Regions from separate parts of the Fictibacillus sp. B-59209 genome, predicted to be linked through region 1. Evidence: riboswitches for the same ligand, from Rfam matches in the RefSeq annotation. Region 1 holds a riboswitch; the other holds the start of a gene.
The links. Region 1 has a riboswitch for cyclic di-GMP ahead of P4361_RS03115 (anti-repressor SinI family protein). Riboswitches for the same ligand answer to the same signal wherever they lie in the genome.

Region 1 (6,162 bases):
GGCTAGTCCAGGCTCTTTTCCAAAATGTTTAGCATTAATATAGAGTCCCGCAACACTGCCAGGTCCTGCGTTCAAATATTTATAGTTGCACCAGAAAGCAAAGTCAACATTCCATTCCGAAAGTTTATGAGGCACTGCCCCAATGGAATGGCATAAATCAAAACCGATCAATATTCCGCGCTTGTGGGCCTCAGAAGTTAAGCGTTCCATATCGAGCAGCTGCCCGCTTCGGTAGAGCACGGAGGGCAGCACAATAAGAGCTGCTTCATCCGTCATAGCCTTGATGATGTCTTCTTCCTCAATCATCCTGCCATCACGGCTTTTCACTCTGATCAGATGCTGGCCAGGGTCCAAGCTTCTTAATGCCAGCTGGCTTTTCAGTGCATAAATATCTGAGGGAAAGGTCAGCTCATCGGCTAAAATTTTCGATTTTGATCCTGAGGGTTTAAAAAAAGTGGATGTGAGCTGATGGAGGTTTCCAGTGGTGGATCCGGTAATAATGACTTCCTCCGGGTTTGCCCCAATTAGTGGCGACAATTTCTTCCCTAGTTCCTCGCTAAGTGTATACCATGGATGCTTTCCAGCCATCCAGCCATCAATACCGCATTCCTTCCAATCATTCAGCGACTCCAACAGTGTTTTCTCAGCTCTTTTCGACAAAAGCCCCAGCGAATTGCCGTCTAAATATAAAACGCCTTCTTTTAAATAGAATTCGTTCTTAAAGTTTTTCAGAAAATCTTTTTCGTCCAGTTCTTTCCATTTTCCTAGTTCCATCACTCATCCGCCCCTTTTTTGCTCTCTCTATTCATCTTAAACAATTCAGGGAAAAGCATCAATGCAAACGCTTACTTTCCAATAATATTACAGTTATGTAACAGCCAAATTATGACAGATTCCTAAAGAATGAGATACTATAATAAAATTGTGAGTTAAGCACTAGTAATTGGTTAAAATTGTATTTATTGAGTGACTGTCGGAATGCCACCCTCCAGTTAAAGGGCAAACATCGCTGAAAAGCATGGACGCAAAATCACAGGTCTAAGGTGAGTAACTATGATGGCTGGATTACCTGGAAAACCACCAATTTCAGGAGGGAAACATGGAAACCGTAAAAAAAACAGAGCTTGATCGTGAATGGGTAGCATTACTATTACAAGCCAAAAAGCAAGGTTTAAGCTTGGAGGAAATCCGTAGCTATCTTCAAAAAACGTACATACCATCAAATGAGCGAATATTTAAAGCGACATCGATCTGAAGTCGCTTTTGGTCTATTTACAGCCTATCGTCCCTAAATGTATAATAGAAGCAAAATTTGTAGTAAAAAAGAGGGATTAACGTGATTGGTGAACTTGTCAAAAAATATCGCAAAGAAAAAGGTCTATCTCTATCCTCACTAGCAGAACGAGCAGGTATCGCCAAATCCTATCTCAGCTCCCTTGAGCGAAATATACAAACCAATCCTTCTGTACAGCTGCTTGAAAAGCTGGCAGCCGTCCTGGATATTCCTGTTGAAAAATTGCTGAATGAAAAAGCTGAGGTCAATGAGGCGGAGCTGGATTATGAATGGGCAGAGCTCGTAAAAGAAGCTATGGAGTCTGGTGTCAGCAAAGACCAGTTTAAAGAATTTCTTGAATTCAACAAATGGAAAAATAAAAATCAAAGCTAAAAAACCGATGCCTTTTATGGCGCCGGTTTTTTCATACTGAAATATCGATGATCGGAACAAGTTCTTTAAATTGATAATGTCCGATATAGGCAGTGGATAGAGGTTCTCTCTTCTCCCACTTCAGAATTTGTTTTTTTACATAATCAAAAGGTGCTCTTCCTCTTAGCTCATCATTAATAAAAATTTCACAGATGTTGCGGCCCATGTACACGACCTTTACTTTATTCCCCGCTGCTTCACATAAATAGACTCCATTGCCAAGGCGAATCATTTAGCTTCATCATCCTTTGTCTGCTGTTTCCAGCTTTCATACCGTATAAACGTACGGATTTCCTCCTGATTAATTCCCATTTCCTTTGCCTGAATGACGAGTTCCATCCACTCCTGGTCCAATGGATCTGCTTCTAGATTAATGACTTTTTCCACAGGTACCTCCAGGGCTTTCGCCAGCTTTTTAATCATATGCGCGGACGGGTTGTTTTTATGATTTTCTATGCTGCTCAAGTATCCTTTAGAGATTCCAGCCATCTCGGCAAGTTGTGTTACACTTTTCCCCTTTTTAAGACGAATTAATTTTATTTGTTTTCCTATATTAATACTCAACTTTTACCCACTTCTGACTTTTTTAAATTTATTTTAGTATCTATGTACGATAAAGAGCAGGGTGTAACACCTGTGCTCTTTATCGTTTTTCTATTCTTTTATTTGTTTTGTGGCATTCAATTCTTTTGATTGAAATTCTTTTGTTGGTTTAATAGATGATTTTAACTGAACGGAAACATTGTTGGTAAGCTCTTTTGTCTTTGTCGATTCAGTGTTTTCAGAAAGTGAATCGCTTTGCTTATCCTTCTGATCCTCCACTTTCTCTTCTTTCACAGCTTTCTTATCTTCCACTTTTTTGTCATCATACTTGGGTGGTTTTTCTTCCTTGTCGCATTTGTCATGATCACGATTGTTATTTTCCTCGTCATCATGATTGCTATTGTCATGGGGTGTACAACCCTTAAACTCAACACTAAAGAGTTTCTTCTGTGAGGTTGAAACATAGTCGCCGTAAGTAAAGGCTGAGCCGTAGTTCATGGAGATAAAAGCGATTATGATCAGCAATAACGAAAGTTTTTTCATCGCAAACACTCCAATTTGTTGCTAGATTAAGGCTGTTTTGAATGAGCTGTTAAACTAAACTTGATGTACTTACCCATTATTGTATTGTCAGCATCCCTACTCATCTTGATTGTTACATAAAGTGGAGTTTCATAATCGTTCGGATCCAAGTCTGAATTGTAGGGAAGTAAAGTATTCTGATTTAACAATGGTTGCTTGCTGCTTAAAAGATCATTTAACGTACCGGAATAAATCGGTGTATCAGATGGTGATGTTGGTTGTCCGTTATAAATTTTTACATCCAGCCATTTTGTGAAATTCTCTTTTACGGAGTTATCGGTAATATTCGTTTCATCAATGGAAGCCGAAATTCCGTCTAATAGAACATCAACGGAACCAGTGTTTGTAATGACCATTGTCTTTGATTTGGAAATTTTACCTGGTTGCCAGTAACCATCTGCCCAGTTGCCCGGCCTTCCATCTGCAGGAAAAGTAAAAAACAAAGGATTAGGATACTTCTTGCTTACTTCAATCTTCATGAAACCCGTTTCTACCTTATTGTTTATACTGGATGAATCTTTAAAATCAGAAAATGTTCCGGCGGTTAAAGTAAGAGTTGCTCCTACTATGCCTAAAGCCATTAACGTACCTGCTATTTTTCGCTTCATCCTTTGCCTCCTTATTAAAAAGAGCAGGACGAAAAAATTCATCCTGCTCTTTCGCCTAAATCTTTTTAGTTTTCATAAGCTGCTGCAGAAACTTCTACGCTAACTTCTACGGATAAGTTTTGGTATTCGTTTTGGTTAACACCAGGTTTGCGAACCAACTCCATTTGTACAGGGATATCTTGATGAGCTCCACGAGCAAGAGTGCCGCCCACATTGTTTTCGATGGTTGATTTAACGTCTTTCAAAGGAACAGTGTGACCAGCAAAACTTACTTGGAAATCACCATATGGAGAAAGATCAGTTACAGCAGCGCCATCTTTTTTAACTGTAACTGTTGCGACTGCTTTAAGATCTTTGGCATCTAAAGTACCATCGTTTGAAATTGTAAAAGTTTGAGATTCTTTATAACCAGGTGCTTTATTCGTTGCGCTGAAAGTTTGACCAGTTAGACTGATATCAAGTTTTCCAGTTTCGATTTTGTTGCCAGTAGAAGAAGCAGAATCAACGAAATCTGAGAACGTCCCAGTTCCAAATCCAGCTCCTACAGTTACAGCTCCAGCTAACATTGTTCCAAGTAATACCTTTTTAGTTTTGTTCATTTTAATTTTCCCCATTTCATCAGTTTTTTTGTTAAAGCTTCAACAGATAATTCCGTAAGTATGCGTGCGATCCCCTAACCCCTACTATGTAATTGACATCACCCCCTAAAATGGTCACCCAGATCAGACAATATCTTCTTGAGGATATGGCCGATCCTTTCTTCCCTTTTTCTTTGGCCGCTTGTCTTTAAATACTTCACTCAAGACAATCAAGATAGCCGGCAGGATAATAAATAATAGAATGCCGAGTTTTCCACGAGCGAACTCTAAGAAGAATCCTGCATTTGGAATATGAAAGGCATAATCACCAACCACTTGCTGCGGAGCAACCAGCTTGTTATCCTCTACGTTGTTGGCATCTCCCTTTGTCTTGTAATAGACGACCCCATTCTTCTTCACTAAATCAATGACTCGGTGAGTAATGAATTTATCTTCACGCTTATACGTAATGACTTGATCGACTTTGAACTTAGTTAAATCAGGCTCACGATCAATCACAATATCACCTGGCTGCAACACTGGCCGCATACTTCCGGATAAAACCGTCATGATCTTATATCCGAAAAAGCTCGGTATTTGTCCAGGATGCTTATGAGATTGATAGCCTAGAAGAATTGATGTAAGGAATAACATTGCAAGCAATAGTAAGAGCGTATTGCCGATCCAGCGAGAAACCACTTTAACCATCAAAAGCCCCTTTCCAATTTGCACGATGATGCGCGCATTTAAATTATTTTCTTAAAATAAAGTAGTTCTTTTTAACGAACAACTTGTGTTTAGTATAGAACGATATGCCTATTCAGAAAACTTCCAAAATTGGTTAAATTTGTTCTTTTTAACGAACTTTTATCCTGTTTATCTCTCTAAATCGCTAAATATCGTATTTTTTCATTATTTTTTAACGAACAATTTCATTCGTTTTAAAGAACATTCTGATTTTCTCCTTGAATTCCCGGCTCAATCGCATAGTATAGAAGTAGGAGGAAAACGCTTACTATGAAAAAAATAATAATTATTACAAGTGTTGTTGTTGTGATCTTGCTTCTTGCTCTTATTCCTGTACTCAGTAATAAAACAGCCGAGAAAACCCGCCAGGAGCCTGCAAGCAGTGAACAAATTAAAAAGGACACCGATAAAAAAAAGACTGTTAAACCACCGCCAAAAAAGACGGAACCTAAAGAAACCGTCCATACGGCTACGATCGGTGCGGTCGGGGATGTTCTTATCCATGACCGGGTATACAATCAAGCGAAAAAACGGGACGGTTCCTATGACTTTAATCCGATGCTTAAAGAGGTAAAGCCGTATTTGGAGAAGCCGGATATTTCGGTGGCCAACCAGGAGACGATGATCGGCGGAGAAAAGATCGGTCTATCCTCTTATCCCTCCTTCAATTCACCGCAGGATGTCGGGGACGCCCTGAAGAAGAACGGTGTGGATCTGGTGACGATCGCGAACAACCATACGCTGGATCGGGGAGAGAAAGCCATTTTAAGCGCGATTAACCATTGGAAGGAAATTGGAATGCCGTATACAGGTGCTTTCCAATCGTCCAATGATCAAAAGATCATCCGTGTCCTGAAGCGTAATCAGATCACCTTTTCTTTTTTGAGCTATACCTTTGGAACGAATGGCATCCCTGTACCTAAGGGCAAACCGTATCTTGTTAACCTTATCGATGTGAAGAAGATGAAAGCAGACCTTCATCAGGCAGAAAAAATTTCTGATGTTGTGGTGATCAGTCTTCACTTTGGGAACGAATACGAGCGGATGCCAAATGAGAAACAAAAAGAACTTGTCCAGATGGCAGCGGATTCAGGGGCGGATATCATCATCGGGCATCATCCTCACGTGCTTCAGCCGGTTTCCTGGATAAAGAAAAAGAACGGTGAGCGGGCTTTCGCAGCATATTCTCTTGGCAACTTCTTTTCTGGACAGACCGGCCCGTATAAAAACATCGGGGGAATGATGGATATCAAGGTGAATAAGATTCAAAGAGGAAATAACGTTAAAATTGAGCTTGAAAACCCTGCATTTCTCCCCACCTGGGTTGACCGATCATGGCATGTTCATCCGATGCAGGACGTAAAAACGCAGAAAAAACAGTATCGTGAAATAAAAAAAC
Region 2 (6,162 bases), on a different contig from region 1:
ATCATCGATTATCGCCACTTCACCAGCATCATACTGAGCCGCCATTTGCTGCAGCCATTGTGCCGGTTCAGGATGGCTTCTTGAAAAATCATAGAGCTTTAGAATAAGGCGCTGCAGTTCAATATCATTCCGATCTGAACTGTATGCATCAACCACATCAAAGAACGCATGGCCCTCTCCCTTGCTGTACTCTTCTTCAAACAGATTTTCCAATACTTCCTGCCTGATTAATTCTGCTTCGGTGTCATCGGCAATCCTAAAGCCCGGATCCAGATCGATCTGATAATAATACTTTCTCAGTACTTCAATACAAAAGGAGTGAAGCGTGGAAATGGAGGCTTTATTCAGCAAACCGAGCTGCCTTCGCAGATGGAGCGAGGCCGGATGCAGAGAAAGCTCTTTTTCAATCGCATCTCCTATCCTTTTTCGCATCTCAGCAGCGGCGGCGTTTGTAAAGGTAACGATGAGCAGTCTGTCGACATCAGCGATTTCTTTTCTGATCATCGAAATAATCCGCTCAACAAGCACGGCTGTCTTTCCCGATCCTGCTGCAGCAGCAACAAGAATATCCTGCCCTCTCGATTGAATCGCTTGCCACTGGTCATCTGTCCATAAGCTGTCTGCGGGCTTTTCTGCTATTTTAATCATCGCTGCTTCCTCCTTCCTCGTTCATTTTGGCTAATATATTCTCATCACTTTCGTCTTTTAACAGCCTGTATTGATTTTCTTCGAGCGACTGGTCGAACTGGCATACCGAACGATAGGAGCAGAAGGTACATGGCACTTTACTTTTCATTTGATAAGGGGAGATATCTATGACCCCTTCCGTAATGTCTGTGCCGACATCCTTAATGACCTTTCGAACATAATTCGTCATCGTTGAAAACTCTTCCTCGGTTGCTACAGATGAGTGAGTAGGATGAAAACCTTTCGAAGTAATGGAAACAGGTATGATATCTGATTTCTTTTCAAAGACCGTATCCATCAATTGCACCGTCTCAGTATCTGCCAGCACCAAGCCTTTCATTTTGAACTTCTTGTAAAGTTCGTGCTGCACCTCTTCAAGCGTCAGCAGCTTTTTGTTTGAAACTAATGGGTTATGGATGTGGAAATACAGAACACCGGCCGGGTGTGCTTCCCTTCCGAGCCATTGTTTGGAGTGGCTGATGACAACATCAAGATACGTAAGCATCTGCAGGGCGATCCCATAATAAACTTCTGAGAGGTTTAACCCTGTCGAGCTTGATTTATAATCAATGATTCTTAACATCAGTCCGTCTGACCCTTCGGCGGAATCCACACGGTCAATTCTTCCGATAATCTCCATGGTTGTGCCGTTTGGCAATTGATATTTAAGCGGCGGAAGGGGCTCCTGTTTGCCGAACCCCAGTTCAAGGCCGATTGGAGCAAAGCCGCTGGCTCGCGCATGCTCGCTTAACATATGGGACGCTCTGCCGACAATATCCTTTAATTTGCTCTTTATATATAAATGGCGTTTCGTACTGAGCAAGATCTGGCTCTGAAGTTTTAATGCGAGGCTTTCCACCATGTCTCCCGCAATGCGGTAACAATCCTTCATGGAAAGATCGCGCCAGCTCATGTGGTTGGAGCCCAGAAAATCATCCATGTTCTTTAGAGCAGCATGAAACAGCTGACCGATATCAGGTGCTTCCAATCTATACAGCTTTCTTTCCTGTAGCTTCAGCCCATAGGAAAGAAACTGTGAAAAAGGACATGACTGGTGCAGTTCCATCCTTGAAACGCTGGCCGTAATCTCATTTCCGTATAACTCTTTCGTTACAGCCGGTGTGAGGTTGTTTTCCTGATTAAAATAAAATAGACTTCCCAGCACGGTTTCTCCCAGCCATTTCCACCTATCCTGAACGGTAGCCCAATTGTAAACATCCCACCAAACCCCTGAGATGGGATAGCCTTTCTTCCATTCACGCAGCTGGGTATTGAGATAGGAAATCGCCTTTTGAGGATGCTGGATATAAGCCAAATCGTTGCCGTTTTCCGGATCGCTTTGAATCAATTCTTCTTTAAGTCCAGGGAACAGTGATTTCACCCTGCCGATCACCATGGAAGGAAGCAGATTCTTCCCCTCCTCATCTGCCAGCGGATAAGAGATATACAGCTTGTCTGTGGCATTCGCCAGTGAAAGATAGATGAGGAATTGTTCATCTAAAAGCTGTCTTCTTGAACCAGGAGCAAGAGGGAGGCCGTTCTTTTCAAGAACATTCCTGTCATCTTCTGAAAGTATTCCTTCCTCCTTCGGCTTTGCCGGCAGAATCCCGTCATTGACACCCAATATGAAGTGGCATTTTACGCCTGAGTAACGGGAGCGGTCCATCGTTCCGGCGAGCACCTGATCGAGGGCAGGCGGTACGAGGGCAAACTTTAGGCTTTCTAAGCCTGTATCCAGCATTTTGATCCATAGATCAAGCTTGATGCTTTCTTCACCCGTAATCTCTACCATCTCATCTAGAAGCTCTACGACTGCATCCCAGACCTGATCATGTTCTCGCGCAATCCTGAGCTTGCCTTCCTGCTGTGCTCTTTGACTGAGACGTTCAAGCTTCATCGGGATATGCAGACGTTCAAGATAAAGAAACAGCACCTCACAGAACCCCCGGACATTGTCCGCGTTTTTCAAGTCATGTGAAAGTTTGTCCAGCGGAGACGCAACCATATGCCTGACTTCGTTCAGCCGCTCCTGCTTTTCTTTTTCCTCATCTGTCTGGACGAATCCATGTTCTTCCAGCGCCTGAAAACGCTGCACCTTCCACGGCTTCTTCTCTATCCAGCGATATCCCTGAATGCCGTATGCGAGCACATAATTCTCCAGTTCATCCATTTCATGGCGAAGTTCTGCCCATGAAAAATCACTGTCTACAGGATAAAGCAGATCTGTTTTTACAGCACGGAAAACCGATTCGTACCGCCAGTTGCTTGTCACAGCTTCCAGCGACGACCGGATCAATTCAACGAGTGGATGGTGAAGCATCGGTTTCTTCTGATCTAAAAAGACGGGAATTTCATATTCCTCAAAGACCGTTTCAATCAGTTCGTAATAATCATTCATGTTTCGAATGGAGAGGGCGATCTCCCTGTATCGGTAGTTTTCATCACGGACAAGGCGGATGATCTCCCTGGCAGCGGCCTCGATTTCCGTTCTCCGATTAACGGCAGATTGAACAGAAATACCGTTTGGCGCATCAAATTCCATAGCTGGCCTGCGGTCGAACTGGCTTTCTAAATGAGCCAGAGACGGTGTGCCGCTGAACCTTGGCGTTTTTTCCAGAATAACCGGCTCTCTTTCAAACACACCCTCTTCCTGTGCTATTTTTTTAATGGAGAGAAGTGTATTTTTCGGAGTATAGAACAGATCAAGCTCATGGGGATGTCCAGCACTTTCGTATGAATCAAGAGTCAGGGCAACTGTTACATGATCTGCATGTTTCAGCAGCATCCGAATGACTTCAAGTTCCTGCGGCGTGAACTGGTGAAAACCGTCTATGTAGAATTCAGCCTCTTTTATATACTCTGAATAAGGAATCTTCTCTGCCAGCAGCCTTAAATAATCCTCGGTATCCACGTATTTATGAACCAATGCTTTTTCTAATTCCCCGTAGATCAGGGCGAGGTCCGTAAGCTTGTCCTGAAGAACAGTTCCTTTTGCGTCGCTGTTAAATTGCAGCAGCGTCTGAGCGTTCCAGTCGAGCTGCTCGGCATCCACGCAGTATCGCTTGAATTCAGTGATCATATTTTCCATAAGTTCATAGAATCCATTCTGATCTGACGCTTTTTTAAATACCTTTAGATCCTGTTTTTTGTTTTCTATTATTTTTCTGAGCATCATGTTCATTCCGACACTTGTAATATGAAGTCTGGTCATCCCTCCGACATCACCGAGGACTTTCCATGCCAGACGGGAAAAACTGAACACCTGGGCACGCATCATTCCTTCGAGGCCAGGTGTCTTTGCCAACTCATATTCGGATTGAAATGTCATCTGATCGGGCACCAAATAGATAATGGGTTTTCCCTCCGGATTTGCAAAAAGAGACTCTCTGATCTCGCTTAAACTGCGGTCACTCTTTCCGCTTCCGGCTCTTCCAAGAATAAAGCGCAAACTCATATCCTCACCTCTGTCAACCTAATAATCTTAAACCTATTATCTCATAAAACAGTATGTAAAAGAATGATAACGACTGCAGAAAAGCCTGCCTTTAACTGGAACAAGGCAGGCACTGAACATTCTATTCATTATTGCTTTATGTTTCTTTTATTCATGTACATTCTTTCATCCGCAAGACGCAGGTAATGATCAATATTGTCAACCGCATCCGCATGAAGGCAAATGGTTCCATAGGCCAGCGAGACCTTTTCATTCCACGAACGCAAATACAGATCAATCTGGCCGGCCAGCTTATAGGCCGTTTGTTCAGTATGGCCGGGAATCAAGAATACAAACTCGTCACCTCCAAACCGAAAGCCGAGATCCATTTTCAGCTTTTCCGCAAAGAAAGCGATCTGCTGCAGCAGCTCGTCTCCCATATGATGGCCGAACTGGTCATTGATCTCTTTAAAATCATTGATGTCCATCATAATCAGTGACAGTGGATATTGGCCCCTTTTTGCCTTCAGGACCTCTGTTTCCAGGCAATGATAAAAGTAGCGCCTGTTATATAGGTTCGTTAATGGGTCTCTGATGCTCAGCTCTTTCAGATCGGTTACTTGCTTTGAAAAATAACCGCTTAAAACCCCGATCATTAAAGAATTGGCAGCATGTCCCCATCTCTCCAGGAAAAACAGTTTGTTTTCAGCTGTTTCTTCCTTAATCAGGTTCTGAATAACACTGTTGCCCGCCTGCCTAAGACTCTTTGCTAAAAGAGGAAGGAGCTGATGGGGGATAGCCCTTTGCCCGGCAAAATCATGTCCCTGCTTGAAACCCCGATCTTCAATTCGTTCCATGCAGGAGTTAAATTCTTCATTATGTATAAAAATGCCTTTTATCAAGGCAGTTAACATCCATTTAAGATGCATCTGGTATTCTGAATCTGTATAGGTCAGGAAGGGAACAAACAGTTCATTCTTTTCCAGATGAAGAAGGTGCCTCTCGATAATGCTGGGAATGGATTCGATATGAAGGTTATAAAGACGGCTTTTGAGGTCGGCAATGTCCGTTTCTGGCATAGGTTGGATCCCTCTATTCAATATAGTATTTAAGAAGTGACCGGCTTTAGAACAAGATGTATTTGGCCGAACATAACAAAAAGCCATCTCCCCTGCAGGGAAATCGCTCTTTCCCCTTTGGCAACCCGGCTGCCATAGTTTTTACAAACATTAGGCCCGCGGCTTTGCGTCCCACCTTTTCAGATGGTTTGCTCTGAGACAAAGGTCTCTTCTATTTATCCAATATAGTAATTATATACCATATAACCTATTTTTACCAACATCAAACACGAACCTTAGACCTATTTTTTCGTTTTCCATCTTTTGTACCATCGATAGCCGACTCGTACACCATTCAGTACCGGATAAGGAACTCTAAGAGGGAATCTATAAAAGAACGGCTGATAGATTTTATAATAAGCCTTTCTTAAATCTTTCCATTTATAGCATTCCTCTTTCTTGCAAAAATCTGAAACATCCACAATGATTCCCCGCCCATTAGAAATCATTACATTTTTCCCGTGAACATCCCGGGGAAAAAGGCCGCGGTTTCGAGCATAGCACAGTGCTTCATCCACGTCACGAATCACGTTTTCGGAAATTTTCACCCCTTTATGCAGGCAATCATAAAGTGTTATTCCTTCGATTCGCTTTAGGATCAAGTGGCGTTCTCCATATCCGTAACAGCGTGAATATCCAGGGTGCTCACCCAGCTGCCGGTAAACAGATATCTCTTCAAGCAGGTCTTCATGATTTCTGCCGTAAATCTTAACGACTTGGTCAGGGAAATCAGGATGGACGAAAACGGCAGCATAATTGCCGCAGCCCAGAAGCTCCCACGGTTGAGGAGCGAACAGAACTTCCACAGGATCACCGGGATTCCTGCTAATTATTTTTACTTCTTGTGTTAACTCCTCTGATAACTCTGTATACTTTTTCATGATTCACCTGGCCCGATTCCTAAGTCTCTCGCCGAAAGCTTTG

Region 2: it holds a riboswitch for cyclic di-GMP, as region 1 does, so the genes downstream of both, P4361_RS15525 (GGDEF domain-containing protein) here and P4361_RS03115 (anti-repressor SinI family protein) in region 1, are expected to answer to the same signal.

What each region holds. Positions count from the first base shown of each region.
Region 1 covers NZ_JARMMC010000005.1:139,734-145,895, reverse strand. The annotation lists gene kynU (kynureninase) at 1-774, opposite strand, end outside; cyclic di-GMP riboswitch class I at 989-1,073, shown strand; gene P4361_RS03115 (anti-repressor SinI family protein) at 1,100-1,255, shown strand; gene P4361_RS03110 (helix-turn-helix domain-containing protein) at 1,337-1,666, shown strand; gene P4361_RS03105 (hypothetical protein) at 1,698-1,937, opposite strand; gene P4361_RS03100 (helix-turn-helix domain-containing protein) at 1,934-2,269, opposite strand; gene P4361_RS03095 (hypothetical protein) at 2,360-2,791, opposite strand; gene P4361_RS03090 (hypothetical protein) at 2,818-3,438, opposite strand; gene P4361_RS03085 (TasA family protein) at 3,504-4,037, opposite strand; gene P4361_RS03080 (signal peptidase I) at 4,161-4,724, opposite strand; gene P4361_RS03075 (CapA family protein) at 5,034-6,162, shown strand, end outside.
Region 2 covers NZ_JARMMC010000018.1:528,916-535,077, forward strand. The annotation lists gene addA (helicase-exonuclease AddAB subunit AddA) at 1-648, opposite strand, end outside; gene addB (helicase-exonuclease AddAB subunit AddB) at 641-4,141, opposite strand; gene P4361_RS15525 (GGDEF domain-containing protein) at 4,270-5,199, opposite strand; cyclic di-GMP riboswitch class I at 5,316-5,402, opposite strand; gene P4361_RS15530 (hypothetical protein) at 5,481-6,119, opposite strand.